Regions from separate parts of the Pseudomonas hamedanensis genome, predicted to be linked through region 2. Evidence: riboswitches for the same ligand, from Rfam matches in the RefSeq annotation. Region 2 holds a riboswitch; each other region holds the start of a gene.
The links. Region 2 has a riboswitch for cobalamin ahead of cobW (cobalamin biosynthesis protein CobW). Riboswitches for the same ligand answer to the same signal wherever they lie in the genome.
Positions count from the first base shown of each region.

Region 1: it holds a riboswitch for cobalamin, as region 2 does, so the genes downstream of both, HU739_RS05785 (ABC transporter substrate-binding protein) here and cobW (cobalamin biosynthesis protein CobW) in region 2, are expected to answer to the same signal.
Region 3: it holds a riboswitch for cobalamin, as region 2 does, so the genes downstream of both, cobO (cob(I)yrinic acid a,c-diamide adenosyltransferase) here and cobW (cobalamin biosynthesis protein CobW) in region 2, are expected to answer to the same signal.

Region 1 is NZ_CP077091.1:1,350,549-1,360,431, reverse strand. Features, by position in the region: gene HU739_RS05795 (ABC transporter ATP-binding protein) at 1-30, opposite strand, end outside; gene HU739_RS05790 (FecCD family ABC transporter permease) at 27-1,043, opposite strand; gene HU739_RS05785 (ABC transporter substrate-binding protein) at 1,040-2,053, opposite strand; cobalamin riboswitch at 2,197-2,388, opposite strand; gene HU739_RS05780 (ParD-like family protein) at 2,509-2,736, shown strand; gene map (type I methionyl aminopeptidase) at 2,733-3,524, shown strand; gene HU739_RS05770 (ABC transporter ATP-binding protein) at 3,697-4,851, opposite strand; gene HU739_RS05765 (ABC transporter permease) at 4,869-5,678, opposite strand; gene HU739_RS05760 (ABC transporter permease) at 5,685-6,593, opposite strand; gene HU739_RS05755 (ABC transporter substrate-binding protein) at 6,590-7,615, opposite strand; gene ribBA (bifunctional 3,4-dihydroxy-2-butanone-4-phosphate synthase/GTP cyclohydrolase II) at 7,938-9,047, opposite strand; gene HU739_RS05745 (DUF1330 domain-containing protein) at 9,116-9,412, shown strand; gene HU739_RS05740 (NUDIX hydrolase) at 9,524-9,883, opposite strand, start outside.
Region 2 is NZ_CP077091.1:686,731-696,613, forward strand. Features, by position in the region: gene HU739_RS03070 (sugar phosphate isomerase/epimerase family protein) at 1-71, opposite strand, end outside; gene HU739_RS03075 (ATP-grasp domain-containing protein) at 68-2,488, opposite strand; gene HU739_RS03080 (hypothetical protein) at 2,485-3,765, opposite strand; gene HU739_RS03085 (2OG-Fe dioxygenase family protein) at 3,765-4,517, opposite strand; cobalamin riboswitch at 4,864-5,076, shown strand; gene cobW (cobalamin biosynthesis protein CobW) at 5,178-6,248, shown strand; gene cobN (cobaltochelatase subunit CobN) at 6,252-9,883, shown strand, end outside.
Region 3 is NZ_CP077091.1:2,195,452-2,205,334, forward strand. Features, by position in the region: gene HU739_RS09375 (cobyric acid synthase) at 1-200, opposite strand, end outside; gene cobD (threonine-phosphate decarboxylase CobD) at 197-1,189, opposite strand; gene cbiB (adenosylcobinamide-phosphate synthase CbiB) at 1,182-2,090, opposite strand; gene bluB (5,6-dimethylbenzimidazole synthase) at 2,087-2,737, opposite strand; gene HU739_RS09395 (cobyrinate a,c-diamide synthase) at 2,734-4,116, opposite strand; gene cobO (cob(I)yrinic acid a,c-diamide adenosyltransferase) at 4,113-4,724, opposite strand; cobalamin riboswitch at 4,806-5,033, opposite strand; gene HU739_RS09405 (hypothetical protein) at 5,196-5,780, shown strand; gene HU739_RS09410 (PQQ-dependent sugar dehydrogenase) at 5,847-7,160, shown strand; gene HU739_RS09415 (C40 family peptidase) at 7,293-7,829, opposite strand; gene HU739_RS09420 (C40 family peptidase) at 8,046-8,663, opposite strand; gene hda (DnaA regulatory inactivator Hda) at 8,878-9,582, opposite strand; gene HU739_RS09430 (AI-2E family transporter) at 9,788-9,883, opposite strand, start outside.

The DNA.
Region 1 (9,883 bases), 660 kb from region 2:
CAGCCCGGCACAGCTCAGAACGTTGTTCATCGTGCGGCTCTCCGGCCCACCAGAATCAGGGCGAATACCGGTGCGCCGACCAGTGCAGTGATGACGCCCACCGGAATCACCTGACCCTTGATCAGGGTGCGCGACAGCACATCAGCGGCGATCAGAAACACCGCGCCACCCAAAGCGCTGGCCGGCAGCAGCCGAGCATGCCCGGTGCCGAGCAGCAGCCGTGCGGCGTGGGGAATCACCAAGCCGACAAAGCCGATCGAGCCGACAATCGACACCATCACCGCCGTCACCAGCGCGGCGCAGCCGATCAGCAAAATCTGCACGCGGCGCACCGGGATGCCGAGGGACGCCGCCGAGTCCGCGCCGAAGGTAAACGCGTCGAGCGCGCGCCGATGCCACAGGCAGACCACCAGCCCGAGCAGGGCCACCGGCACCGCCAGCCACACCGAAGGCCAACGCACGCCGCCGAGATTGCCGAGCAGCCAGAACATGATCCCGCGCGCCTGTTCGGAACTGGCCGAGCGGGTGATCAGAAAGGCCGTGAGGGCGTTGAACAATTGCGAGCCGGCAATGCCCGCGAGAATGATTGGCCCGGTGCCGCTGGCCGAACCGCTGATCCGGGCCAGTACAATCACCAGCACGAACGCAGTGACCGCCCCGGCAAATGCCCCGGCCGACAGCGAAATCACACCGGCGCCGACGCCGAGCAGGGCGACCATCACTGCGCCAGTCGAAGCCCCGGCCGAGATGCCCAGCAAATACGGGTCGGCCAGCGGATTGCGCAACAGCGATTGCAGGATCACTCCGCATGTCGCCAGGCCGGCACCACAGGCCGCCGCCACCAATACGCGGGTCAGGCGGTAATTCCAGACGATGCCTTCGTCGATCGGATCAAGCACATACCCGGCGGCCCACAGCTTGTTTGCCAGCACCTGTAGCACCACGCTCGGCTCGATTGCGGTTTCGCCAATCGCCACGCCGCCGACCAAGGCCAGCGAAAGCACCAGCAGGACCAGCAATAAACGGATCAGGCGTCTGCTCATTGCGAAAGATCGAAGCCGCTGATGGCCGTGGCCAGTTGTTCGAGACCCGCGAAGGTGCGCAGGCTGGCCTGCATCGCCATGGCGTCGAGGATGATGATGCGGTTGTGTTTGACCGCGTCCATGTTGCGCGTCACGGGATCGCTGCGCAGGAAGGCGAGTTTTTTCTGATAGTCGTCAGCCGGGAAGCGCCGACGATCCATGCGCGCGATGACCAGGAACGTCGGGTTGGCCTTGGCGAGGGTTTCCCAGCCGACGGTCGGCCATTCTTCATCCGACTCGACGACATTGCGCACGCCTAAAGTGCTGAGCATGAAATCGGGAACGCCTTTGTGCCCGGCCACGAACGGCTCAATGTCCATCTCAGCGCTGGAGAACCACACCAGTGCGCTGAGGTCTTTGCGCTGCGTGCGTTTGGCGGTGGCAATCGACTGGGCGAGGCTGGCCTTGAGCTGATCATTGAGCTGTGCGCCGCGTGCCTGCACGTCGAAGATCGCCGCCAGTTGGCTCACGCCTTTATAAATGCTGTCGATGCGAAACGGCGCCAGCCGCGTGCCGTCGGAACCGACGAGGTTGTCCTTGGCCTCGCAGTCGGAGGGCAACAAATAGGTCGGAATCTTCAATTCGTGAAACTGCTCGCGGGTGCCCACCGCGCCTTGCGGACCGACCATCCATTCCAGCTCCACGGCGACCAGTTGCGGGCGCTTGCCGATCACCGCTTCGAAACTCGGTTCGTTATCGGCCAGGCGCTCGATTTTGTCGTTCTGCGGTTTGTATTCCGCAAGCACATCGTTGAACCACAGCGACGTGCCGACGACTTTGTCGCCCAGACCCAAGGCATAGAGCATTTCCGTGCCGGCCTGACCGATGGTCACCGTGCGGGTGGGCGCCTGCTGGAAAGTGAGGGGGCTGCCGCAGTTTTCTATCGTCAGTGGATAGTCGGTTGGCGCCGCTTGAGCCAGGGCGCTCAGGCCCAGGCCGGTAATCAGGGTGACAACGCGGGGCAGCAGCATGAAGCAGTCTCCAATTAAACCGTACGGAAGCGGGCGGGTACGGTTTGGAAACACATCAGCGAACGCGGTCATGGCGACAGCGTAAGGCCGGGCTCAAGCAAAAATGCGCGCGGCACGATGTCCTTCCCGGACACCCCGCCGGTTGGTCAGTCACTGTGCCGGCAGGTCTCCTGACTGATGCGTCATCGCCATGCTCCGGCCTTCCCGGGGGCAACCCAGTGGCAGTCGTGGAGCAGGCTCGGCACCTACAGTTGCGGGGGCAGTTCCGATTGATGCGCGAAGCACCTCGGATTCCCTATTAATCCCGTTTGGGAACCAGCGGCGGCATGGTAGTCGATTTGCGCGGTGGAGGGGGAGGCGAATCTGCCACGGCATCGAGCTAGCTGTTGGCATTGCAATCTGTCGTGTGCGCTGATTAATATACGATCCATATACAAATCGTATCGGATATACATATGGGCATCGTAAAGATTTCAGAGGATATGCACGAGAATCTGCGCGTCTCCAGCAATGCACTCAGCCGCTCGATCAACGCGCAGGCCGAGCACTGGATGCGCATCGGCATGCTCGCCGAATTGCACCCCAACCTCGACCACAGCGCCATTTGCCGCCTGCTGATCCGCGCCGAACAGAACGGCGGACTGGATCTGCATCAACTGACCCAGGAAGCCGTCAGCGCATGAGAAACCAGATCAAGCTCAACACCCCGGCCGAGATCGCAGAATCCCGCGCGGCCGGCAAACTCGCCGCGCAAGTGCTGGCCATGCTGGTGCCGCATGTCAAAGCCGGTGTGACCACCGATGAGCTGGACCGGCTGTGCAACGATTACATCGTCAACGTGCAAAAAGCCGTGCCGGCCAATGTCGGTTATCACGGTTTTCCGAAAACCGTCTGTGCGTCGGTCAACGATGTGGTGTGTCACGGGATACCGTCGGGTACGCCGCTGAAGGACGGCGACATCGTCAACCTCGACATCGCGGTGATCAAGGACGGCTGGTTCGGCGACACCAGTCGCATGTACGTCGTCGGCGAAGCGACGCCCGAGGCGCAGCACCTGATCAAGACCACCTACGAGGCCATGTGCGCGGGCATTCGCGCCGTGCGTCCGGGGGCGACGCTGGGCGATATCGGCCATGCGATCCAGAGCCTGGCGGAGAAGGAGGGCTTCAGCGTGGTGCGCGAGTATTGCGGCCATGGCATTGGCAAGGTCTATCACGATGAGCCGCAGATTCTGCATTACGGCTTTCCCAATCAGGGCTTGAAGCTCAAGGCCGGAATGATTTTTACCGTCGAACCGATGCTCAATGCCGGCAAGCGTCATGTGAAGAACATGCCCGATGGCTGGACCGTGCTGACCAAGGATGGCTCGCTGTCGGCGCAGTGGGAGCATATGGTCGCGGTCACCGAGACCGGGTTTGAAGTGCTGACGGCGTGGCCGGATGAGATTGAAGGTTTTACGCCCATCGTCTGAAAAAGGGCCACCGCAGCCCGACGCTGGGGTGACCCGAGGGTGAAATGCGGTCCAATTGTAGGAGTGAGCCTGCTCGCGATAGCGGTCTATAAGTCAACATCGTTGGTGTCTGACATACCGCTATCGCGAGCAGGCTCACTCCTACAGGGGGGCGTGGGGTGTCAGGGAAAACTCAATGAGCACCGGCAGCCTTGTTGAGGTCTCCCTCGGTCCACTCGGTATAAACGCACGCATCCGCCGTGGCCCAGCGCACCCGCACCGGGTCCCCGGCCTTGAGCGGCATGCCCGCGGCTGACAACGCTTTCACCGTCATCGAAGTCCCTCCCGACGTCACCACGCTGCACGTCTGGCTCTCACCGAGAAACAGCACCTCCACGACCTTGGCCGAAACCTCATTCCAACCCGCCGCCAACGGCTCATCAATCGCTTGCTGCACGCTCAACGCCAGCGCTTTTTCCGGGCGTACCATCAGCAACACATCCTGATCGGTGTGCAACCCCGCTGTCAGCCGAATCGACAGCGCCTGCCCCTCGAAACTCGCCGCCGCGTTGCCCTGCGCCTTGAGCTTGAGAAAGTTGGAGTTGCCCAGAAACGAGGCGACAAACGCGTTCGGCGGATTCTGATAGAGATCATAGCCGCTGCCCAGTCCGACAATTTTGCCGTGGCTGAAGATTGCGATGCGCTGTGACAAACGCATGGCTTCTTCCTGATCGTGGGTCACGTAAACGATGGTGATGCCCAGGCGACGGTGCAACTGGCGCAGCTCGTCCTGCAAATCCTCGCGCAGCTTTTTATCCAGCGCACCGAGAGGCTCGTCCATCAGCAAGATGCGCGGTTCGTAAACCAGCGCCCGCGCAATGGCGACACGCTGTTGCTGACCGCCGGAGAGTTGCGAAGGGCGGCGATGGGCAAACTGTTCGAGCTGCACCAGTTTCAGCATCGCGTCGACACGTTTTTCACGCTCGGCCGTGGCCAGTTTGCGGATCGCCAGCGGGAACGCGATGTTGTCGCGCACCGACAGATGCGGGAACAGCGAGTAACGTTGAAAGACCATGCCGATGTCACGCTTGTGCGGCGGCACGTTGACCAGCGACTGGCCGTTGACGAGGATCTCGCCGCTGCTTGGCGTCTCAAACCCGGCGAGCATCGACAGCGTCGTACTCTTGCCCGAGCCACTAGAGCCGAGAAAGGTCAGGAACTCACCGTCCTTGATGTCCAGCGAGATGTTGTCGACGGCGGCAAAGTCGCCGTAGTGCTTGTTCAGGTTGCGCAGGCTGACCAGCGGTTTGTCGTTTTGCGCGGATGCGTCTTTGATCACGGCACTCATGTCGTACTCCAGGGCGCTCAGGCGCTGATTTCGTTGCGCCGGCGCAGGGCGGCGGCGATCACCATGACTAACACCGACAGGCCGATCAGCAGCGTCGAAGCGACGGCGATCACCGGGGTCAGGTCCTGGCGCAGGGTGGTCCACATTTTCACGGGCAGGGTTTGCAGTGTGGGACTTGCCATCATCACGCTGAGCACCACTTCGTCCCACGAAACCAGGAAGGCGAAGAGGGCGCCGGCGACCATGCCCGGACGAATCGCCGGGAACGTCACCTTGAACACCGCTTGCAGGCGCGAGGCGCCGCAGATCACCGCGGCGTCTTCAATCGACTGATCGAACAGCTTCAGCGAGTTGATGATCGAGATGATGGTAAACGGCAAGGCGACGATCACGTGGCTGACCACGAAAGCGAACATCGTCCCGGTGTAACCGAGCTTGAGAAACAGCGCGTACACCGCCACGGCGATGATCACCAACGGCACGATCATCGGCAGGGTGAACAGGCCGTAGAGCATTTCCCGTCCGGGAAAACGGCCGCGCACCAAGGCAAACGCGGTTGGCAAACCGAGCGCCACCGCGCAGATCGTGGTCAGCACGGCAACCTTGAGGCTGGCGGCGGCGGCGTTCATCCAGTCGGGGTTGGAAAAGAACTGGCCGTACCATTTCAGCGTCCAGCCCGGCGGCGGAAACACCAGCCACTGCGATGAGCCGAACGACAGCAGCACGATGAACACGATCGGCAACAGCAGGAACAGACCGATCAGCCCGGTGGTTGCATACAAGCCGAAGCGCATCCGCCGGCTCATGGCATTGGGAGTCAGGAGCATGTCGGCTTACCTCGCGTTACTGGCGCCAACCGGGGATTCCGGCTGTAGCTTCAGGTAGAAGTAGAACAGCACCAAAGTGATCGCGATCAACAACGCCGCACCGGCACTCGCCAGGCCCCAGTTGAGGAACGACTGCACCTGCTGAATGATGAACTCCGGCAGCATCATGTTCTGCGCGCCGCCGAGCAACGCCGGGGTGACGTAGTAACCGAGCGACATCACGAACACCATCAAACCCCCGGACGCCAGACCCGGCCGACACAGCGGCAGGAACACCCGGAAGAAGTTGGTCCATGGGCTGGCGCCGCAGATGGAACCGGCCTGCAGGATCATCGGGTCGATGGCCTGCATGGTCGCCTGCAACGGCAGCACGATGAACGGGATCATGATGTAGCTCATGCCGATCACCACACCGGTGAGGTTGTGCACCATCTCCAGCGGCTGATCGATGATGCCCAGCGCCATCAGCGCCTTGTTGATCACGCCGGATGCTTGCAACAGCACCAGCCAGGAGTAAGTGCGGGCGAGCAGGCTGGTCCACATCGACAGCAGCACGATATTGAGGATCCAGCGCCCCCAGCCGCGCGGCACCAGCGTAATCGCCCAGGCCAGCGGAAAGCCCAGCAACAGGCTGAACAGCGTCACCAGCCCGGCCACTGAAAAGGTGTTGAGCAGCACCCGCGCATACGCCGAGTTGGCGAACAGTTGTTCGTAGTTGCCCAGGCCCGGCACAGGTTCGAGCACGCCACGCAACAACAAGCCAATCAACGGCGCGAGAAAGAACAGGCCGAGGAACAGCAGCGCCGGAACGAGGTTGCCGGCGCCGCGCCAGCGTTGTTTGAAGACCGAACCGGCAGCGCCGGCGGCGCTCCCGGTGGCCGTGGAGGGACGGGGCGCGGTGGCCGCGATTTTCATTTGACCAGCCATTCGTTCCACCGTGTCGCGATGGCCGGACCGTTCTTGGCCCAGTACGCGAAATCAAGGGTGATCTGATCCTTGGCGTAGGCCGTCGGCAGGTTGGGGGCCAGCGTCGAATCCAGACGCTCCACACTGTCGAGGTTGACCGGGGCGTAAGCGGTCAGGTTGGAGAAGTCGGCCTGGCCTTTGGCACTGCTGGCGTTGGCCAGGAACTTCATCGCCGCGTCCTTGTTTTTCGCGCCCTTGGGTATGACCAGAATGTCGGCCATGACCAGGTTCTGTTTCCAGCTCACGCCCACCGGCGCGCCGTCTTCTTGCAGGGCGTGCACGCGCCCGTTCCAGAACTGGCCCATGCTCGCTTCGCCGGACGCCAGCAGTTGCTGCGACTGCGCGCCGCCGCCCCACCAGACGATGTCTTTCTTGATGGTGTCGAGTTTCTTGAAGGCGCGATCCAGATCCAGCGGATAGAGCTTGTCGGCCGCAACGCCATCGGCCAGCAGCGCCAGTTCGAGCACGCCGGGGCTTGGCCATTTATACAGGGCGCGTTTGCCGGGGAAGGTCTTGGTGTCGAACAGTGCGCTCCAGTCCTGCGGTTTGTTGGCGCCGAGCTTGCCTTCGTTGTAGCCCAGGACAAAGGAGAAGAAAAACGAACCGACGCCATGGTCGCTGACGAAGCGCGGGTCGATCCTGTCGCGCTGGATCACTTTGAAATCGAGGGGTTCGAGCAGGCCTTCGGCTGCGGCGCGCAGAGCGAAATCGGCTTCGACATCGACCACGTCCCACTGCACGTTGCCGCTTTCGACCATGGCCTTGAGTTTGCCGTAGTCGGTGGGGCCGTCCTGCACGACGGTGATGCCGCTGGCCTTGCTGAACGGATCGGCCCAGGCCTGTTTCTGCGCATCCTGGGTGCTACCGCCCCAGCTGACAAAATTGACGCTCTCGGCAGCCATTGCAGCCTGGCCGGTAACGCTGAGCAGTCCCGCGAACAAGATCGCGGTTGCAGCTTTGTTCAACACCATTTTTACGCCCTCATTGTTGTGTTTTTGAGCGGGCCTTGCGTTGTTGCCCGCCTGTCGGGAGCAGTAGCTGGACGTTTTGCTGGAGCGTCCGGTCTATGGAATATCATATTATGGTATTCCAAACTTTGTGCAAGCACTTTGCCTTACCGGTTATCTGGCAAAGCTGGTTTTTGGGAGCTCAGATGAATCAATTTGAAATGCAAAACCCTGTAGGAGTGAGCCTGCTCGCGATTGCGGTGTATCAGTCAACATCATTGCTGAATGTCACACCGCAATCGCGAGCAGGCTCACTCCTACAGTTTGGATTTGTGTTTGACGTGAGTTACTCGGTGAAAGGAATGCTTTCAACCACCTCAAGGTCATACCCGGTCAAACCCGCATACTTCAGCGGCGGCCCGAGGTGGCGCAGCTTGCCCACCCCCAGGTTCTGCAGAATCTGCGCCCCAGTCCCCACTTCCGAATAAATCCGCGACTGCGAGCGACTGAACTGCCGTGGCGGCTGGGTCAACTGCGGCACACGTTCAAGCAATGCCTGCGACGATTCATGATTGGCCAGCACCACCACAACCCCGTGACCTTCCGCTGCGACCCGTTGCAGCGCCGCCCATAACGTCCAGTTCGTCGGCCCGCTGTACTCGGCGCCGACCAGATCGCGCAGCGGATCGATCACATGCACGCGCACCAGCGTGGGTTCTTCACGGCGCAGGTCGCCCATGACCATCGCCATGTGCACGCCGCCCTCGATGCGGTCTTCAAAGGTGATCAAGCGGAAGGCGCCGTGCACCGTCGGCAGTTCACGTTCACCGATGCGCTCGATGGTGTGTTCGGTGCTGAGGCGATAGTGGATCAGGTCGGCGATGGTGCCGATCTTGATCCCGTGCTTGCGCGCGAACTGTTCCAGATCCGGGCGGCGGGCCATGGTGCCGTCGTCGTTCATCACTTCGACAATCACCGAAGCCGGCGTGAATCCGGCGAGGCGCGCCAGATCGCAACCGGCCTCGGTGTGGCCGGCGCGGGTCAGCACGCCACCTTCCTTGGCACGCAGCGGGAAGATATGGCCGGGCTGCACCAGGTCTTCGGCGCGGGCATTCGGCGCGACAGCGGCGGCAACGGTGCAAGCGCGGTCCGCTGCGGAAATGCCGGTGGTCACGCCAACCGCCGCCTCAATCGACACGGTGAACGCGGTGCTGAACACGCTGCCGTTGCTCGGCACCATCTGTTCCAGGCCCAGACGCTGGCAGTGTTCGTCTGTCAGCGTCAGGCAGATCAACCCGCGCGCTTCGCGAGCCATGAAACTGATAGCCTCCGGTGTGCAGCGGTCGGCGGCCAGCAGCAGGTCGCCTTCGTTCTCGCGGTCTTCGTCATCGACCAGCAGAACCATTTTGCCGAGGCGATAATCTTCGATGATTTCTTCGATGCTGTTGAAGGCCATGCTGGACTCTCAGGGTTCGTTGGAAATATATTGGTATACCATAATACAAAATCAACAAAGAGGTCACTATGAAGGCGTACTGGATTGCTCATGTGGATATAGCCGATGCCGATCGCTACAGCCAATACACCCAACGCACGCCGCAGGCGATTGCCGCGTTCGGCGGAAAGTTTTTGGCCAGAGGCGGGCGCAGCGAGGCGATGGAAGGGCGGCCAACGCCGCAGCGCACCGTGATCATTGAGTTCGGGAGCTACGAAACAGCCGTGGCGTGCTATCGCTCGGCGGCGTATCAAGACGCGAAAAGTTACCGCGAGGAATGGGCGAGGGCGGAGATCATCATCGTCGAAGCCTTTGCTGCGCCTTAATACTCAATGGTGATCGTTCCCACGCTCCGCGTGGGAATGCCTCATCGGACGCTCCGCGTTCGGCTCCGGATGGGACGCGGAGCGTCCCGGGCTGCAGAGCGGGCTGCGCTGTCAGCGCATGAAATGGATTTTTCCGCTGTCGTCATTGCCCATGTAAATCCCGTAGACCCCCGCCTGGCGCTCTTCGATGTAGCGCTCGAGAATCTGCCGGATCGCCGGGTAGTAAATCTGCTCCCACGGAATGTCTTCAGGCGCGAAGAACTTGTAGTCCAGCGTTTCCGGACCGAACTGCCCGGTGATCTCCAGTGCGATCGCGCGGAAGATGATGTACACCTCGCTGATCTTCGGCACGCTGAAGATCGAATACGGCGAGACGATGTCCGCGCGCACGCCGCTTTCTTCCCAGACTTCGCGCAATGCCGCCTGCTCGGTGGTCTCGCCGCTTTCCATGAAGCCGGCGGGCAGGGTCCA
Region 2 (9,883 bases):
GAAAAAGAGATCAGCGGGAAATCAGCGCTGATCGGCCCATCGATGCGGTACAGCGTCTCTTGTGTGGTCATTGCGCCTGTCCTTGCGTAGTGAAAGGTGGGTGGGAAATCGCGGCGTTGAACAGCACCGGGTCGTCCGCCTCGCGACAGGCCAGCAACACGTAGCCGTGACGGTCGGCGGAGCGGCGGATCGGGCGGCCGAACTTGTCGTGGTTGAGGCTCGCGCGCAGGGCGAAGGGTTGCTCCAGCAGACGTGCCTGTAGCGGTTGCGGGTCAGTGGCGGGGTCCGCTTCGATGTAGCGGATCGCCATTTTCACGTAGTGCTTTTCCGGCGCCGGCAGCGCGATGCCGGTCATGGCGGCGAGGGTGCTGGCGGCCAGGTGCACGCCGGTGGTTTTCCAGACCATTTCCCAGATCTGGTCGCCGCCGAAGCGGGTCTGGGTTTCGATGAACTGCAGGCGTGAACCGTCGAGCTTGACCTCGGTATGCGCCGGTCCCCAGCGGTTGCCCATGCGTTCGAGCAGCCACAGCACGGCTTCTTCGATTTGTACACGCGTGGCGTTGTCGAGCCCGGCCGGAAAGTCATGCCCGGTTTCGACGTAACCCGGCGCGCCGCTGGTGTGCTTGCGCGTGATACCAAGGATTTGATGGCGGCCGTCCAGGCTCAGCGACTCGACGCTGTATTCATCGCCACCGGCGAACGCCTCGATCAGATTGTCGCCTTGAAGCTGTAGATGCTCGGCGTCCTCCGGTTGGTTGATGGCATAAACGCCCTGGCTGCCCGAGCCGTTGACGGGTTTGACGATGGCCGGACCATGACGCAGAACGAAGGCGCGAACCTCCTCGACACGGGTCACCGCCGCCGCCGGCAGCTCGTAGCGGCTGCCCTGAAGCAACTGGCGAAAGCGCAGCTTGTCGCGGCTGACTTCGACGCTGCGCAGGCTGTTGTGCGTGATGCCCAGCCGTTCGCCGAGCTGTGAGGCGGGCAACAGGCCCAGCTCCGAGAACGACACCACGGCAGCGAATGGCCGCTGCCGGTGCAAGCGCTCAAGCGTTTCGCTATAGGCCGAGAGGTCGGCGATGTCTGGTGTCAGCACCAGCGTTGCATGCTCGCGCTGGTACTCAGAGACCTCGCCGGGTGGTTGAACGAGGGTAAAACGCAGTTGCCGCGCAGTGTCCCAATCCAGCCCCGAATCGCGCCCGCCGATGAGCAAGACGTGCTTGCCACTCGCCGCCGTCGAGGTTTCGCCGTAGACATCGAGGTCAGCGACGGCCAGCAAGGATTCACGCAGGCTCGCGGTGTCGGGCTGCTTGAACTCGATGTACAGATAGTTCTGAAAACCGTGGCTGACCGGGCCGATGCTGTCGCCCGGATCGACGTAGGCGTACCAGCGCTGGAAGCCCGGCAGGCGGGTGATGCGGTCGGCGTTGTGCAGGCCGTCATAGAAGCGGTCTGCACGGGCGAAGGGGGTGGCGATGCCGAACGGCGCGGGCGTCTGGCGGGGCTGGGGCAGCGTTTGCGCGCTGAGTGCCCGGTGATAACAGACGTCCAGCGACAACCCCCACGCCTGGCGAATGACATGAATCCGGCTGCCGCCCGGGCGCGCGCCAACCTCAAGAACTCGCGGCCCGTTGGCGGTGAGAATGAATTCGACGTGGGCAAACGTACCCGCCAGTTCCAGCGCTTTCACCGCGTCATGGGCCAGGCGCTGGCAGCGCGCTTGCAACGCGGTATCGGCGGCCAGCGTCGACGGGGTGTAGCGGGCGAAGTGGTGAAAATCAGCGCGACCGATATCGACACCGGCGATCACGTCGACAATCGGAAAACTGTGAATCGTGCCGTCCGCCGCGATAGCGCAATCAATGGAGTGATTGGAGCCCTGAAGGAATTCCTCCAGCAGCAACTGATCGGTTTCACGCTGTTTGCCCGCCACGTAACGTTGCAGCGCGGGCCATTCATGGCGGGCGTAGTCGAGCAGTTCCTGTGGATTGTGGAGGCAGCGCACAAACAGGCTGCTGTAGAGGTTCGCCGGTTTCAGAATGAACGGGTAGGGCAGTTCCGTCGGGCGCGCGAGCAGCTCGTCGATGCGGACCTCGCGCGACAGCACGTGCAGATCGGGATTGCCCGACTGCTGGAAGCGTTGGCGTTGCAGCACCTTGTCCAAGGTGTTTTCCACGTTCCGATGCAAATGCGCCAGGGCCGGCAGCGCCGCGCACAGTCGGGCGGTGATGGCGACATAGCCTTCGCGGAAATTCAGCACGCTGGTGAACCGGTGCTCGTCGAGCAGGCGCTGCGTCAGGGCGATCAGTTCCGCGCTCAGCCCTTTGGAAAAATCGTACCGGGCCACGGGCGAAATCCGGCTCGCGTCGGCGATCTTGCTGGTCTTGCGGCTGTCGGCGATCAACAGCGGCGTAATGCCTTCGGCGAGCAAGCCTTCGTATTCGCCGTCGCGGATGTTGCCGATGATCAGGCAGGCTGGCGCGCTCATTGGCAAGTCTCCTGGTCGAAGCTGTAGTGGATCCGGTTCAGGCGTTGACAGATGTGGTTCAGGCGGACGCGGTCCACGCCGTTCGCGCCACCGCTGAGGACGTTGCGGATGATGTGCGCCAAGGCATCCAGGTCCTCGCCGGTGATACCGAGTCGGGTAATTTCCTGCAGGCCGAAGCGCAGGCAGTCGCGGCCGTTGACCTGTTTGTTGTTGACCCGAATGCCCAGTTCGTTGAGCCGTTGCGCCGCTTGCCGGGCCTGTTCACCTTCGAGCAACAGCAGGTGCGTGTCGGTGGGGTGCAGCGTCCAGCCGGGAATGCCGACCAGTGCGTCGTGCAACTGGCGGGTGTTGGCGCACATGCGCTGGGCGTAGGCCTGGCCGTACTGGCGGGTTTCCACAAGGGTGACGAATAATTGCAGCAGGCCGGGCAGGTTGGGCGAGGACACCAGCCCGCCGCTGAGGGTCTGCTCGATCCGCCGGGCGAGGTCGGCACGCCGCGACACGATCAGCGCCCGGTGCGGACCGGCGAGGGATTTGTGCGTGTTGCCCTGAAGAATGTCGGCCCCGTCGTCCAGCGGATTGGGGAAGGCCTGACCGGCGATCAGCCCCAGAGTGTGCGAGGCGTCGTAGATAATCAGCGTGCGCTGCAGGCCGCAGCGATCGAGCAAGGCGCGCAACGGCTGAAGGGCGATCGCCCGGGTGGTCAGGCCGTGGTCGAGCAGTACAGCAGCGGGGGGCGCCGCGAGGGTTTGAAGCTGTTGCTGGAAATCCTCGAGATCGATTTGCCCGCCAGCGGTCAGTCTGCAAAACACGCTGTGCCTGCCGATTTTTTGCACCAGTGGGCCAGTAGCAAAATGTCCGCCGCTGGCGGGTGCCAGCGACACAATGGCGTCGCCCGGTTCGCTCAGGGCGGCCAGCACGCTCAGTGTGCAGTGCACGCCGGACAACACGCGATACTCGACGAAAGGGGCGTTGAACATCGCCTGCACGGCCTGGGTCGCCAATGCCTTCAATGTTTCGACTTCGGGAAAGTGCTCGATCTGCATGCCGTTGAATTCAGCGGCATAGCGTTGGCCTTCGATGGCTTGAGCGTTGAACAAGTAACGCTCGTAATGCCGGTTCTGGCCGAGTGTGCGCGCAGTGTCGGACAAAATATTTTCATTGGCCGTCAGCGACAAGGTACAAGTTCGTCGCGCTCCGGCCTGTTGGAACTGTTCAATAATAAAATCATGTGCGCCGGGTGTGCCGACTGAAAGTGCATGGCTTGAATGATTCATTAATAGTCCGCCAGGTCGAAGTCGATAATCAACATGTCGCGGCTGCCGCGATCCGAATGCATGCCTGATGTTTGCAGCGGTGAAACTTCGTGCAGAAGTATTCGGTCATTCAAAACAACGGTTTCCATGTAGTCCGTCAAAGTTGCACTGAATACACAGTCGCCTTCTTCCGCAAATATCCGGCTTTCTCCCCCCGTGACTTGCTGGCGTTGGATCAGGTGTTGAAAGACAAAATCGTGCCCGTCGCGATGCCGGCCTTCGGGGGTGGCGTGGCCGGCATTGCGTTCATCGCAGAGGATGCGGAATTGATGGCAGGTCACCAGCCAGTCACGCGGGCCGACGGTCAACTCCATCAGTGCCAGGTCGGCGGCGAGCAAAGTTCGCAGGACCGCAGAGTCGATGAATGCCGCTTCGCTGCGCGTATAAGTGCGCTGTACCCCGCCCAGCAGCGGGTTGTGGGCCTGGGCCTGAAAAAAATGGCAGTCGGGCAGCGGCGTCCATTGGTGTGCCCGATGACGATATTCGAACTTGCAGATGCGCCGCTCGCGGACACCGTTTTGCGCGTGCAAATATCCGTCGCGAGGCAAACGCTCCCAAGTCGCATTGAATGCCCGGCAATCTCCGCGCCCCAGCCTCGCAACCTGCGCCGCCGGATACTGATCACTGTGCACGTAATGGCGATGACGCAGTTGTTCGGCAAGTTCCTTCAATACAGCATCGCCTGAATGCCGTAACGCATGGCCGGCACTCATGCTGTTGCTACACAAGTTTGGGGGACAGGAATAAACAGAATGGAACACTGATAGTAATCAGGCATGCAAGAATTCCTTTCTTGTGGGGGCGCAGTCCATGTGAGGCCCATGGTTCATATCCTGTATTAATTTATCAATTGTGTTTTTGTAAAGAAATGTAATTAAGGTGTTCAGGCGCTCTATTTCAAGTGTGTCCGCCGAATTGCACTTAGTTGGTGGCCGATTGATATGTCAGAGATAACTTACAGATTTTGTGTTAGTTGAGATCTGTTCTCGATACATATATGAAAGATTAATGTCCATATAGCGATAATATTGCAAAGATTGACCCGCCTGCCGCGCATGCGTAGCCTTGCGCTTTCGAGGTTCTTCGGCGCGTGCCGAAGCTAAGAAGGGAACGCGGTCAAAGCCGCGGCTGCCCCCGCAACTGTGAACGGTGCTGTTCGCTGCCACGCCACTGCCGGCTCCTTGCAAGGAGCCAGCGGGAAGGCGCAGCGAATACCAGGCCCAAGGCCTGAACACCGTCAGCCAGGAGACCTGCCTCGTCACAGATTTCTGACTTTCAACCGGGCGGGGTGATCCGGTGGCGAATTCTCCAGGCGCGCGCGTGCGTTGCCGGTTCTCGTCCCGTATGCCCGCCGCTTGCCAAAGGGCATATCGATGAAAACACTGGCCAAACTCCCCGTCACCATCGTCACCGGCTTCCTCGGTTCGGGCAAAACCACCTTGCTGCGGCACATGCTCGACAACGCTCAGGGCCGTCGTATCGCGGTGATCGTCAATGAGTTCGGCGAGTTGGGCATCGACGGTGAAATCCTCAAGCAATGCACCATCGGCTGCACCGAAGAAGAGGCCAGCGGCCGCGTCTACGAACTGGCCAACGGCTGCTTGTGCTGCACCGTTCAGGAAGAATTCTTCCCGGTGATGCGCGAACTGGTGGCGCGCCGTGGCGACCTCGATCACATCCTCATCGAAACGTCCGGCCTGGCCCTGCCAAAACCCTTGGTGCAAGCGTTCCAGTGGCCGGAAATCCGCAGTGCCTGCACCGTTGACGCGGTGATTACCGTGGTCGACAGCCCGGCCGTGGCCGCCGGCACCTTCGCCGCGTTCCCGGATCAGGTCGACGCCCAGCGCAAACTTGACCCGAACCTGGACCACGAATCGCCGCTGCACGAATTGTTCGCCGATCAACTGGCCAGCGCCGACCTCGTCATCCTCAACAAAGCCGACCAGACCAGCCCGGCAGACCTTGCGCGTGTACGTCTGGAAGTCGCCGAAGAGTTGCCGCCTGCGGTAAAAATCGTCGAAGCGAGCAACGGACGTCTGCCACTGGACGTGCTGATCGGCCTCGGCGCCGGTTCCGAAGAACACATCGACAGCCGCCACAGCCATCACGATCACCACCACGACGGCGATGACGATCACGACGACCACGATCACGACGCCTTCGACTCGATCTCCATCGAACTGCCGCAAGCTGACGAAAGCTTGCTGCTCGACGCGCTGACCCAATTGGTGGTGCAGCACGGCATCCTGCGCGTGAAGGGCTTTGCGGCGATCCCGAACAAGCCGATGCGCCTGCTGATTCAAGGCGTCGGGACGCGTTTCGACAAGCACTTCGATCGCCAGTGGGGCGCCGAGGAAGCCCGGGCCACGCGTCTGGTGTTGATCGGTCAGCAACTCGACGCCGTGCAACTCGAAGCGCAACTGCGCGCCGCGCTCAGCGTTTAATCCATGCACCTGCTCAGGACCCAGCCCGGCGGTTTCGTTTCGGAAGACAACATCGCCGACCTTGGACAAACCCCCGCCGACCTGGTGATCCTGTGCAGCGGCGATTCGAGCCTGGCCCTGCTCGCCGAAGCGGCCCGGCAACTGCCCGATGACTACCCGAGCCTGCGCCTGGCCAACCCGATGCAGGTGCAGAACCATGCGTCGGTCGACCTGTACGTCGACGAAGTGCTGCGCCACGCCAAGGTGATTGTGATTTCGCTGCACGGTGGCATCGCCTATTGGCGCTATGGTGTCGAGCGTCTGGTTGAACTGTCCGAGCGGGGCGTGCAGGTGATCCTGGTGCCGGGCGACGACCGGCCCGACCCTGAGTTCAGCGACCTGAGTACCGTCGACGCAGTGGATCGTGATCGCCTCTGGCAGTTCTTGCGTCAGGGCGGCATGGGTAATGCGCTGGATTTCTTCCGTTGTCTGGCCAGCCGTTGGCTCGCCCGCGATTACCCTTGGGCTGAACCGCAAGCGTTGCCGCGCACGGCGATTTACCACCCCGACAAAACGTCCGCCGCGCTGAGCGACTGGCAAGCCGAATGGCTGCCTGAAAAACCGGTCGCGGCGGTGCTGTTCTACCGCTCGCACCTGCAAGCGGCCAACACGGCGTTTATCGATGTTTTCTGCCAGCGCTTGCAGGCCGCCGGGCTCAATCCGCTGCCGATCGCCGTCGCCAGTCTGAAAGAGCCGGGCTGCCTGGCAGTGGTCGAAGACTGGCTGGACGACGTCGAGGCGCGGCTGATCCTCAACACCACCGGTTTCGCCCAGTCCAGCCCGGAGGCGCCGCACCTGCGGCCGTTTCGCCGCAACATCCCGGTGATTCAGGCGATCTGCGCGCAGGACAACGAGCCGGGCTGGCGCGACAGCGAGCAGGGCCTGGGGCCGCGCGATCTGGCCATGCACATTGCCTTGCCGGAACTGGACGGGCGCATCATCAGCCGGCCGATCAGCTTCAAGGACCTGGCCTGGCGCAGCGAGCGCAGTCAGTCGGATGTGGTCTGCTATCGCGCGCAGCCGGAGCGCATGGATTTTGTTGCCGAACTGGCGCGGCGCTGGATCGATCTGGCACAAGTGCCGAACGGCGAAAAACGCGTCGCGCTGATCCTCGCCAATTACCCGACTCGCGACGGCCGCATCGGCAACGGCGTCGGCCTCGATACGCCGGCGGCGGCGCTGAATATACTGCGTGCGTTGCGGGACGAGGGCTACCCGATCACCGCTGAATTGCCCGATAGCGGCACCGCGTTGATTCAGCAGTTGCTCGGTGGTGTCAGCAACGACCTCGACAGCCTCGACCTGCGTCCGTGCCAGCAAAGCCTGGCGATGGACGCGTACCAGACGATGTTCAACGCACTGCCACCGGCCAATCGCGCTGCGGTGGTCGAGCGCTGGGGCGCGCCGCAAGACGATCCGATGTGTCGTGACGGACGCATGATGATTGCCGGTTTGCGCTTGGGCCTGACCTTTGTCGGCATTCAACCGGCGCGCGGTTATCAGGTCGATCCGAGCGCCGTGTATCACGACCCGGATCTGGTGCCGCCCCACGGTTATCTGGCGTTCTATTTCTGGTTACGCAGCGCCTATAACGCGCATGCGCTGATCCATGTCGGCAAGCATGGCAACCTCGAATGGCTGCCGGGCAAAGGCGTCGGCCTCTCGGAACAGTGCTGGCCGGATGCGCTGCTGGGGCCGTTGCCCAACATCTATCCGTTTATCGTCAATGACCCGGGCGAGGGCGCCCAGGCCAAGCGGCGTACGCAGGCGGTGATCATCGACCACCTGATGCCGCCGCTGACTCGCGCCGAAACCTATGGGCCGTTGCGCAATCTGGAATTGCTCGCCGACGAATATTATGAAGCGCAGTTGCTTGATCCGCGCCGCGCCCGAGAGCTGCAACGCGACATTCTGCAACTGGTGCGTGACACGCAAATCGACCGTGAGCTGCAACTGGATGCAGCACTGGACAGCGACGCTGACGCGGCGATCTGGTTGCCCCGTCTGGACACCTATTTGTGCGACTTGAAGGAATCGCAGATCCGCGATGGTCTGCACATTTTCGGCGAATCGCCGAGCGGACGGTTGCGCATCGACACCTTGCTCGCGCTGCTGCGCATACCACGTGGCGACGGCAAGGGCGCGCAGTCGAGTTTGTTGCGGGCACTGGCCAAGGCGTTTGCACTGGGTTTTGATCCGCTCGACTGCGCATTGGCCGATCCGTGGACCGGTCCGCGCCCCATTGAGTTGCAAACCCTCAGCGATGAAGTCTGGCGTAGCGCCGGCGACACTCGCGAACGGCTTGAATTGTTCGCCACCCAGCTTATCGCCCAGGCACTGCACGACCCGTGTGGGAGCGGGCTTGCTCGCGAAAGCGGTGTATCAGTTGACTCAATATTGGCTGACACTCCGCTATCGCGAGCAGGCTCACTCCTACAGGGACCGGGTTGGGCTGAGGTTAATGCAATCCTCGACCACCTGCGTGACATCGTCGCCCCACGCCTGGACGCTTGCGGCCCCGCCGAAATGCGCGGTCTGCTTGACGCCCTGAGCGGTCGTTTCGTCCCGGCCGGCCCCAGCGGCGCCCCCAGTCGCGGTCGTCTCGACGTGCTGCCCACCGGGCGCAATTTTTATTCGGTCGACGTGCGCAACCTGCCGACCACCACCGCGTGGCGCATCGGTTTTCAGTCCGCCACGCTGATTCTTGAGCGGCACTTGCAGGACCACGGCGACCACTTGCGCCAGATCGGGCTGTCAGTCTGGGGCACCGCCACCATGCGTACCGGCGGCGATGACATCGCCCAGGCCATGGCGTTGATGGGCGTGCGTCCGGTCTGGGCCACGGGCAGTCAGCGCGTGGATGATTTCGAGATTCTGCCGCTGAGCCTGCTCGATCGCCCACGGGTTGACGTCACGCTGCGCGTCTCCGGGTTTTTCCGCGATGCGTTTGCCAATTTGATCCGCCTGTTCGACGCCGCTGTGCAAGCGGTTGCCGCACTCGATGAGCCGGACGACTTGAACCCGCTGGCCGCCAGGGTGCGCGCTGAACGTGAAGCCTTATTGCAATCGGGCGTCGACGAGGACACCGCACGGCGTCAGGCCGGCTGGCGAATTTTCGGCGCCAAACCCGGTGCCTACGGCGCGGGCGTGCAGGGCGCCATCGACGGCCGTTTGTGGCAGACCCGCGAGGACCTTGCCGAGGTCTATCTGAACTGGGGCGCTTACGCCTACGGCGGCTCCGACGAAGGCACCGCCGCCCGCGAGCAGTTCAGCCAGCGCCTGAGCCAGGTACAAGCGGTGCTGCACAATCAGGACAATCGCGAGCACGACCTGCTCGATTCCAACGACTATTACCAGTTTCAGGGTGGCATGCTCGCGGCGGTGGAAACCCTGCGCGGTGAGGCGGCGAGCAGTTATCACGGCGATCACAGTCAGCCGGATCTGCCAAAAATCCGCACCTTGAAGGAGGAACTGAACCGGGTGATTCGCTCGCGGGCGGCGAACCCGAAATGGATCGACGGGGTCAAGCGTCACGGCTATAAAGGCGCGTTCGAACTGGCCGCGACTGTCGACAACCTGTTTGCATTTGATGCGAC
Region 3 (9,883 bases), 1.5 Mb from region 2:
AGATTCGCCGCTTGTGCCTGCACCGCTTGCGCGCGGCCGATCTCGCCGCCGTCAGCGGTCACGGCGCTGTTGAGCGCCATGTTCTGCGGCTTGAACGGCACCACCGCCACGCCCTGGCGGGTCGCCCAGCGGCACAACGCGGTCACCAGCGTGCTTTTGCCGGCGTCGGAAGTGGTGCCTTGCACCATCAAAGTGGTCATGGGTGGTCCTTGGCGAAGGCGATTAACGCCTGTTCGAGACGTAACTCTTCAGCCGCATCGGCAGGCAGGCCGAAACGCACACTGCTGTTGTGCGTAAACAGGCGCAAGAGGATGCCGCGACGGGCCATGAATTCGTACAGCGTCTGGGCGTGTTCGGTGATCAACCACTGAAACAGCGCGCAGCCGCCCTGCGGCTCAAAGCCATAACGCGCCAGCAATGCCGCCAGCCGTTCGCTGGCCTCATCGCTGCGTATCCGTTGGCGAGTGTGGCCCTCGGTGTCTTGCAGACAAGCCGTACCGAGCACTCGCGTCGGCCCGCTCACCGCCCACGGTCCTACTTGCTCGGCGAGCAGTTTGAGCAACTTGCGCTCGGCCAGGACAAAGCCGAGTCGCACCCCCGCCAGGCCGAAAAACTTGCCGAACGAACGCAACACCACCAGCCCGACCTGATGCGCATACGGCGCCAGGCTCAGTTGCGGAGTGTTGTCCATAAACGCTTCATCAACCACCAGCCAGCCACCGCGTTGCGCCAACCGTGCATGCCAGTCGAGCAGGCGCGCCGGGGTCAGGCTCCGGCCGGTCGGGTTGTTCGGATTGACCACCACTAACACGTCGAGGCTGTCGAGAAAGAACTCAACTTCCTGCTCCAGCAATTCACGGACGATGTAACCGCTGCGGCGCCAGGCCTCGGCATGCTCGGCATAGCACGGCGACAACACGCCAACCTTGCCGGCCCGGCGCAGACGCGGCAGCAACTGAATGGCCATTTGTGAACCGGCCACCGGCAACACCTGCGCGGCGCCGTAGTAATCGCACGCAGCCTGCTCCAGACCGTCATCGGTTTCCGGCAAGCGTGCCCAGGCGCGCAGCGGAATTTCCGGAATCGGGAACGGCCATGGCGCCAGGCCGCTGGACAGGTCGAGCCAGTCGGCTTCGGCAATCGCGTAATCGAGTGCCGCCTTGCGCAGCCGGCCACCGTGCTCAAGCATAGAATTCAGCCCCCACGCAGAGAATCAGCAACCATAACCATACCCCGCGCTGGACCAATTGCCAGCCACGCTCGATCGAATCGGCATCCGCCGCCTGCCCCTCGCCGAGCTGAGGACGCTCATGCAGTTCGCCGTGATAGATCGCCGGGCCACCCAGTTCGACGCCCAGTGCCCCGGCACCCGAGGCCATCACCGGCCCGGCGTTGGGGCTGTCCCACTGCGGTGCCTGGGTGCGCCAGCACTTCAAGGCCAGTCGGGTCTTGCCCAGTAGCGCGTAGGTAAACGCCACCAGACGCGCAGGAATGTAGTTCAGCACGTCGTCGATTTTCGCCGCCGCCCAGCCGAACCGTTCGAAGCGTTCGTTGCGATAACCCCACATCGCGTCGAGGGTATTGCTCAAGCGATAGAGGACCACGCCCGGCGCACCGGCAACGGCAAACCAGAACAGCGCGGCAAACACCGCATCGCTGCCGTTTTCCAGCACCGATTCGGTGGCGGCGCGGGCCACAGCATTGCTGTCGAGTTCATCGGTCTGACGGCTGACCAGATAACCGACCCGCTTGCGCGCCTCGCCGAGATCATCGGCACGCAAGGCTGCTGCGACCGGCGCGACATGCTCGCCGAGGCTGCGCATGCCGAGGGCGCAATACAGCGCCACAATCTCGATAATCCAGCCGACATAGGGCGCCCAGGACAACGCGGTGGCGAGCAAGGTCAGCGGCAGCACCGCGATCACCCATGCGGTGACGCCATGGCTGCGCCAGCCACGGCCGCCGGCGTTGAAACGCTGCTCGATGCGCCCGGCAAAATTGCCGAACGCGACCAGCGGATGCCAGCGTTTCGGTTCACCGAGCAGCGCATCCAGCGCCACCGCGGCGACACTCAACAACGCCACACTCATCGCCTCACTCCCCAATAATTTTCATACAGCAACTCATTGAGCGGCCGTGTTTGCGCCCAGCCTTCGAGGACCAGCATCGGCGCCGGATAGAATTCCCTGACCGGGCCCAGACACAACACCGCCAGCGGCTTGGCGCCCTCCGGCAGCTTGAGCAAATCGGCCAGCGCCTGCGGCTCGAACAGCGAGACCCAGCCCATGCCCAGGCCTTCGGCACGGGAAGCCAGCCAGAGATTCTGGATCGCGCAGGACAGCGACGCCATGTCCATTTCCGGCAGCGTGCGCCGGCCGAAAATATGTTTTTCGCGATCGTCCATCAGCGCCGCGACGAGCACTTCGGCGCAGTCGTTGATGCCTTCGACCTTGAGTTTCATGAACTCATCGCTACGCTCGCCGAGGGCTTCGGCTGTGCGGATGCGCTCTTCTTCGACCAGGTTGCGGATCTGTCCGCGCAGAGCGCGATCGCTGATGCGGATGAAGCGCCAGGGCTGCATCAAGCCGACGCTCGGCGCCTGATGTGCGGCTTCAAGCAGACGACGCAGTAGCTCGGGCGCAACGGTGCCGCCGGTGAAGTGGCGCATGTCGCGGCGTTCGGCGATGGCTTTATAGACCGCTGCGCGCTCGGCTTCGGAGAATGTGTTGTCGGTCATGGCCCTTTCGCGAGCAGGCTCGCTCCCACAGGGTTTGGGTGTTCCATTGTAGGAGGGAGCCTGCTCGCGATAGCGGTTTCAAGGTGTGGCGCAAACAGCGCAGCGACAGCCGCAGGATTCGACGGAAAATAAAAATGCACATAAGAAGCCGTCATCCGCCCTTCCCGGTATACCGCCTCCGCCCCACGCCCGCCATTCGGACTCAAGCCCCGGGCAATCGGCGTCAACTCTGTTGTGGTCAGCGAATGGTGATAGGTATGCCCGCGCAACGAACCTTCCGGCAGATCGACCGCTTGCAGCGCCAACGCCGCCAGACGCTTCTGCATCACCGCATCGCCCTTAAGCAACCCGACCAGTTCCGCGCGGGTGCCGTCGACATCGGTCAAGGAGTCGAGCAGGTACAACATCCCGCCACACTCGGCGAGCAATGGTTTACCCGCCAAATGATGCGCGCGGATCGCTTCAAGCATCGGCGTGTTTTTCGACAGCGCAACATGATGCAACTCCGGATAACCGCCCGGCAGATAAAGGCTGTCCGCCTCGGGTAATTGGCTGTCGCGGATCGGCGAGAAGAAGCGCAGCTCGGCGCCCATCGCACGCAGCAGATCGAGACTGGCGCCGTAGGTGAAGGCAAACGCTTCGTCACGGGCGACGGCAATACGTACGCCATCGAGCAACGGCTCGGCAGTCAACACATCCGGCGCGGCGAATTCGACGGCCGGCGGCAGCGCGACCTCGCAACTGCTGGCCAGCGCATCGGCCGCCGCGTCGAGGCGCACATCCAGATCATTCAATTCACTGGCCTGGACCAGACCGAGGTGCCGGCTCGGCAGTTCGATGCCCGTCTCGCGGGACAACGCGCCGTACCAGCGCAGGCCTTCAGTCAGGCTGCCTTCGAGCAATTGCGCATGGCGCAAGGTGCCGACACGGTTGGCCAGCACGCCGGCAAACGGCAGGTCTGGCTGATAGCGCGCCAGACCCAGCGCCAGTGCACCGAACGTCTGCGCCATTGCCGTGCCGTCGATCACCGCGAGCACCGGCACGCCAAAGTGCCGCGCCAGATCAGCGCTGGACGGCGTACCGTCGAACAGCCCCATCACGCCTTCGATCAGAATCAGATCCGCCTCGGCTGCCGCTTCCCACAACAGGCGACGGCTTTCCTGCTCGCCGACCATCCACATGTCCAGTTGATACACCGGTGCACCGCTGGCGCGCTCGAGAATCATCGGGTCGAGAAAGTCCGGGCCGCATTTGAATACGCGTACCTTGCGCCCTTGATTGCGATGCAAACGGGCGAGCGCGGCGGTGACGGTGGTCTTGCCCTGACCGGAGGCCGGCGCGGCGATCAGCACCGCCGGGCAGTGACGGGGCTGATTCAAAGTTCGACGCCTTTCTGCGCTTTGATGCCGGCCTGGAAAGCGTGTTTGAGCATGCCCATCTCAGTGACCGTGTCGCCCATTTCGATCATTTCCGGCTTGGCGCCGCGACCAGTGACGACAACGTGCTGCATCGGCGGCCGCGCCTGCAAATCGCTGAGCACCTGATCGAGATCGAGGTAGCCGTGCTTGAGGGCAATGTTCAGTTCATCGAGCACCACCAGACCGATCGACGGATCACGCAGCAACTCGCGGGAGACTTCCCAGGCGGCAGTGGCGGCGGCGATGTCGCGCTGGCGATCCTGGGTCTCCCAGGTGAAGCCTTCGCCCATGACATGGAAACGCACCTGCTCGGGGAAGCGGCGGAAGAACAACTCTTCGCCGGTGCTGTTGCGGCCCTTGATGAATTGCACCACGCCGCACTGCATGCCGTGCCCCATGGCGCGCGCGAGCATGCCGAAGGCCGAGCTGCTTTTGCCTTTGCCATTGCCGGTGAGCACCAGCACCAGTCCGCACTCGTCGGGCGAATTGGCGATGCGTTCGTCGATCACGGCTTTTTTGCGCTGCATACGCGCCAGATGGCGCTCGTCACGCTCGGGGGAATCAGTCATGGGGGAGCTCTCCGTTGGGGCTGGATAACGGCGGGCAGGCACAGGAATAGACGGCAAAAAGCCTGGCATCGCCCACCGTGATGCCGCTGGATGGATCAGGCCGGTCTCCGGGCTCATGAGCGGCGTACACCTGACTGCGCGCCTTCCCGCTTCTTTCGAGGCAGTGGCTCAAGGCGCAGTTTTCACTCATTTACCGTTGCGGGGGCAGCGCCGGGATCGTGATGCGCTTCGCTTGAAGACACCCTCACCGGCTTCCCTGTTTCACTCTGTCGACGCACGTCACAGAGCACCTGAAACAAGCGGCGAAGGTTAGAGGGTTGGGGGTGGAGCGTCAATTAAAGAGGCGTCCGGATGATGAATAACTGCCGCCAATCAATTATCGGCTGGCAATCTTGTGCCAGACTGTGACAAGTGATATCAAAGAGCCATGCTTTTCCGAAAAAGCCCACTACAACAATAAGGATGACGACGATGCAAGGCATGATCATCAGCAACCCGCGCCTGGAATTTCTGCGCCCGGTGCTGGAACGCTGGTTTGACTGTATCGATCGCTACAACACCGTACGCGGCGACAACGACACGCCGTACTGGCACGACGAAAAAGCCAATCTCGGACTGCTCTCGGCAGCGGCGTGGATGGCCGAAATGGTCACGCTGAACGATACGGCCACGCGCAAACAGAACGAAGAAGGCGAGCGCAACGCCCGTGCCGATCTGCTGATTGCCGGCGCCGAAGACCGCGCGTTCATTCAGGCTACGCAACGCTGGCCGAAAGTCAGCAACCTCAACCTGACACAGGCCCTGCTCGATATCACCTTCGATGCCAGGCGCATCAGCTATGCCAGCGACCTCAAGCTCGGTTGCCTGTTCGTGGCTCCGCAAAAAGCCCAGCACAGCGCCAGCCCCGAAGAGTTGCAGGACATGGTCGACGACCTGCAAAAGGAGCATACCTGCGCCGTCGCCTGGTATTTCCCTTACGCCTACCGCAAGTTGCACAGCGAAGCCGGCAACTATCACCCCGGCATCGCCGTCCTGTTCAAGGAAGCCCGCGGTTGAGCGGTTGAACCATCGGGCCTGCGCCCTCCTCTATGTTTAGGAATGCATTCATAGGGAAGATCAGCAATGCGCAAGCCCCAACTCGTTTTCGTCATCGCCCTGGCCGGTGGACTCGCCGCCTGCGGTGAAACCTCCAGCCTGCAAGTCTCCGACGGCACCGGGCCGACACCGAAACTGCCAGAACCGAACAAGACCCTGATCCCGACGGTAAACATCGCCCCGGCCGTCGGCTGGCCCGAGGGTGGCAAACCGACGGCGGCGGCAGGCACACAGGTGGCGGCGTTTGCCGAGGGTCTCGACCACCCGCGCTGGCTCTACGTGCTGCCAAACGGCGATGTGCTGGTGGCGGAAACCAACGCGCCGCCCAAGCCTGACGACAGCAAAGGCATTCGCGGCTGGGTGATGAAAAAGGTCATGGGCAAGGCCGGCGCTGGCGTACCGAGCCCAAACCGCATCACCCTGCTGCGCGACGCTGACCACGACGGTGTCGCAGAAACCCGCACGGTGTTTCTGCAGAATCTTAATTCGCCGTTCGGTATGACGCTGGTCGGCAACGATTTGTACGTAGCCGACACTGATCGCCTGCTGCGCTTCAACTACGAGCCTGGCACCACCGAGATCAAGACGCCGCCAATCAAGGTCGTCGACCTGCCTGGCGGCACGCTGAATCACCACTGGACCAAGAACGTCATCGCCAGCAAGGACGGCAGCAAGTTGTACGTCACGGTTGGCTCGAACAGTAACGTCGGCGAAAACGGTCTGGATCAGGAAGAAGGCCGCGCCGCCATCTGGGAAGTGGACCGGGCAACCGGCAACCATCGCATCTTCGCCTCAGGCATTCGCAACCCTAACGGCCTCGCATGGGAACCCACCAGCGGCGCACTGTGGACGGCGGTCAACGAACGCGACGAGATCGGCAGCGATCTGGTGCCGGATTACATCACCTCGGTCAAGGATGGTGGTTTCTACGGCTGGCCGTTCAGCTACTACGGCCAACACGTCGATGTGCGGGTCAAACCGCAGAACCTCGATCTGGTCGCCAAAGCCATCGTGCCGGATTATGCCGTTGGCCCGCACACCGCCTCGCTCGGCTTGACCTTCGCCGAGGGCAACAGCTTGCCGGCGCAATTCAAGGAAGGCGCCTTCATCGGCCAGCACGGCTCATGGAACCGCAAGCCGCACAGTGGCTATAAAGTGATTTTCGTACCATTTACCGGCGGCAAGCCGAGCGGGCAACCGGTGGATGTGCTGACCGGTTTCCTCGACAAGGACGAAAACGCGCTGGGCCGCCCGGTGGGCGTGGTGATCGACCAGCAAGGCGGTTTGCTGGTGGCGGATGACGTGGGGAACAAGGTGTGGCGCGTGTCTTCTGCCAAATAACCTGACGCCTGACGCATAACAAATGTGGGAGCGGGCTTGCTCGCGAAAGCGGCGTCCAGTCGACATCTACGTCACAGGTACACCGCAATCGCGAGCAGGCTCACTCCTACATTGGATTTTGTCAGATCAGGTTTATGGGTTATGCGCCAACTGCCCCGGTTGCAACACCCGCTTGGCACTCAGATAAGCCTTCTGCCAATAGGCCTTCGACAGGCTGTCGAGTTTCACTGTGCCGCCCGTGGCCGGTGCATGGACGAAGCGGCCTTCGCCCACGTAAATTCCTGCATGACTGACCTGCGAGCCGCCATTGGTGGCGAAGAAAATCAGGTCGCCAGTCTGCAAGCCTTCCTTGCCGACATTCGGTGCCCGCATGACGATCATTTCGCGGGTCGAGCGTGGCAGCGAAATCCCGGCCGCGTCGCGGTAAACGAAACCGATCAGACCGCTGCAATCGAAACCGGAATCCGGCGTGTTGCCGCCCCAGCGATACGGCGTGCCGACCAGACCGAGGGCGCGAAACAGCACATCTTCGGCAGCAGGCGAAAAGGCTTGGGAGGGGCCGAACACGACCGGGGCGCGAACCACCGGCGCAGGAGGCGGCGTACGACTGGCGCAGGCGCTGAGCAGCGCGGCACAAAGAATCAAGGTGAGGCGGGCCGACATCGTCATAAGCAGAACATCCTGATCTGGCTGCGGCTTTTCTGCCGACGGACAGAAAACAAAACCGCCTGCGTCAGCACGCAGGCGGTTTGCCATCAATATGATCAAGATTCTAGCGGCTACGCGGCAAACTTCAAGTAAGACTTTAACTTCACCTTGTAAAGCTTGTGTCTACTTCGTTGCCGGAAGCGTGATGGTCGCCGCGAACGCAGCGACCTCGGCCGATTACTTGCGAGCAGTGACCACGGTCGGTGCCATGGCGAGTGCACGCTTGGCTTCGATGAAGGTCTTGCTCCAGTAGCTGTCACCCAGGCTGTCGATGCGAACACCGCCGCTGCGACGACTGCTGGAGTGAATGAACTGGTTGTCGCCCAGGTAGATCCCGGCGTGACTGACACGACCGCGACGACCATTGGTGGCGAAGAACAGCAGATCGCCCGGCTCAAGGTTGCTGCGCGACACGAGTGGCGCATCGACGTTGATCATTTCGCGAGTCGAGCGTGGCAGGTTCATGCCGGCTTCTTCACGGAACAGATAACCGATGAAACCGCTGCAATCGAAACCGGCTTCAGAAGTACCGCCGAAACGGTAACGAGTACCGATCAGGGACATGCCGCGTTCGAGGATGCTGTCGGCCAGAACAGGAAGCTGATAAGGCTTGCTGCCGTTGAATGCGTTGAGTTCTTTTTCGGTGTCCAGCTCTTCCTGGTAAATAACGGAGGACTGGGCAGTAGCAGAATTTTTAACCTGTTGAGGCTGCTCTTGAACCGGAGAATGAGCAGCGCAACCGAACAACAGGGTGACGAGTGCGAGAGGCACGAGGGGTGCGAAGCGCTTTAGCATGGGCACGACCGTGGCTGATAGTTGTAAAGAAGCCGAGACTATGCCCGCTATCAGCCTCATTTGCAAATTCAATCGATCTTTTTGTGACTTCCCGGTTTCTCGTTTACATCTAAGCGCTTAAGCCCGTCTGGGCCGTTTGGCAGCCTTCAGAGCAGGCGCGACAGCGGATTTTCTGGCGCCTGGAATATGCCGGATCGCGCTCAAAGCCGCGCCGTTACCAGCCCAGCGTTTCCTTGAGAAAGGGAATGGTCAGTTTGCGTTGCGCCTGCAACGAGGCCTGATCGAGCTGTTCGAGCAGCTCAAACAACGCACTCATGCTGCGAGTGCCGCGGGTCAGAATGAAATGCCCGACCTCGTCGGTCAGGTGCAGACCACGCCGCGAAGCCCGCAATTGCAGCGCACGCAGCTTGTCTTCATCGGAGAGCGGACGCATCTGGAAAATCAGTGCCAGGGTCAGGCGCGATTTCAAGTCCGCCAGCTTGACCGGCAATTCGCGCGGCGACGTGGCGGCGGCGATCAGCAGACGCCGACCGCTGTCACGCAGACGGTTGAACAGGTGAAACATCGCCTCTTCCCAGTCCGCCTTGCCGGCGATTACCTGCAAGTCATCCAGGCAGACCAGTTCGTACTGTTCAAGGTTGTCGAGGATTTCGACGCCGCGATCCATCAACTCGGCCAGCGGCAGGTACACCGCCGGTTCGCCCATCTGCTCGAAACGCAGGCACGCCGCTTGCAACAGATGCGTACGCCCTACGCCGTGCTTGCCCCACAGGTAGATCAGACTTTCTGTCCAGCCGGCGTCGGCTTCGCATAGGCGCTCGACATAGCCGAGTGCAGCGGCATTGGCGCCTGGGTAGTAGTTGATGAAGGTGGCGTCGTCACGCAGACGCACACCTAGGGGCAGCTGAATCGGTTTCATGCTGACTGAACAGTTCCCAAGGAACCGTTAGTGGCCTCTGTGTAAAGTTTGCGAAGTTTATACCCGTGAAGCTGAGCGCACAATGCGACAGAGTCCAAGCAAAATCAAAGGTTTGCGTTAACACACTGGTTTCATGAAGATTCTCTGACGCCAGCGCCCGCAGGACGCGGGCCAGCCCGACGATTCGCCGGGCCGCCCTGCGCCCTTACAACTGCGGCTCGTCCACGCCGCTGTAAATGTCCGAGTCCTTGTACAAGTCGTGCACATGGCGCACCAGCACCATGATCACCGCCGCCACCGG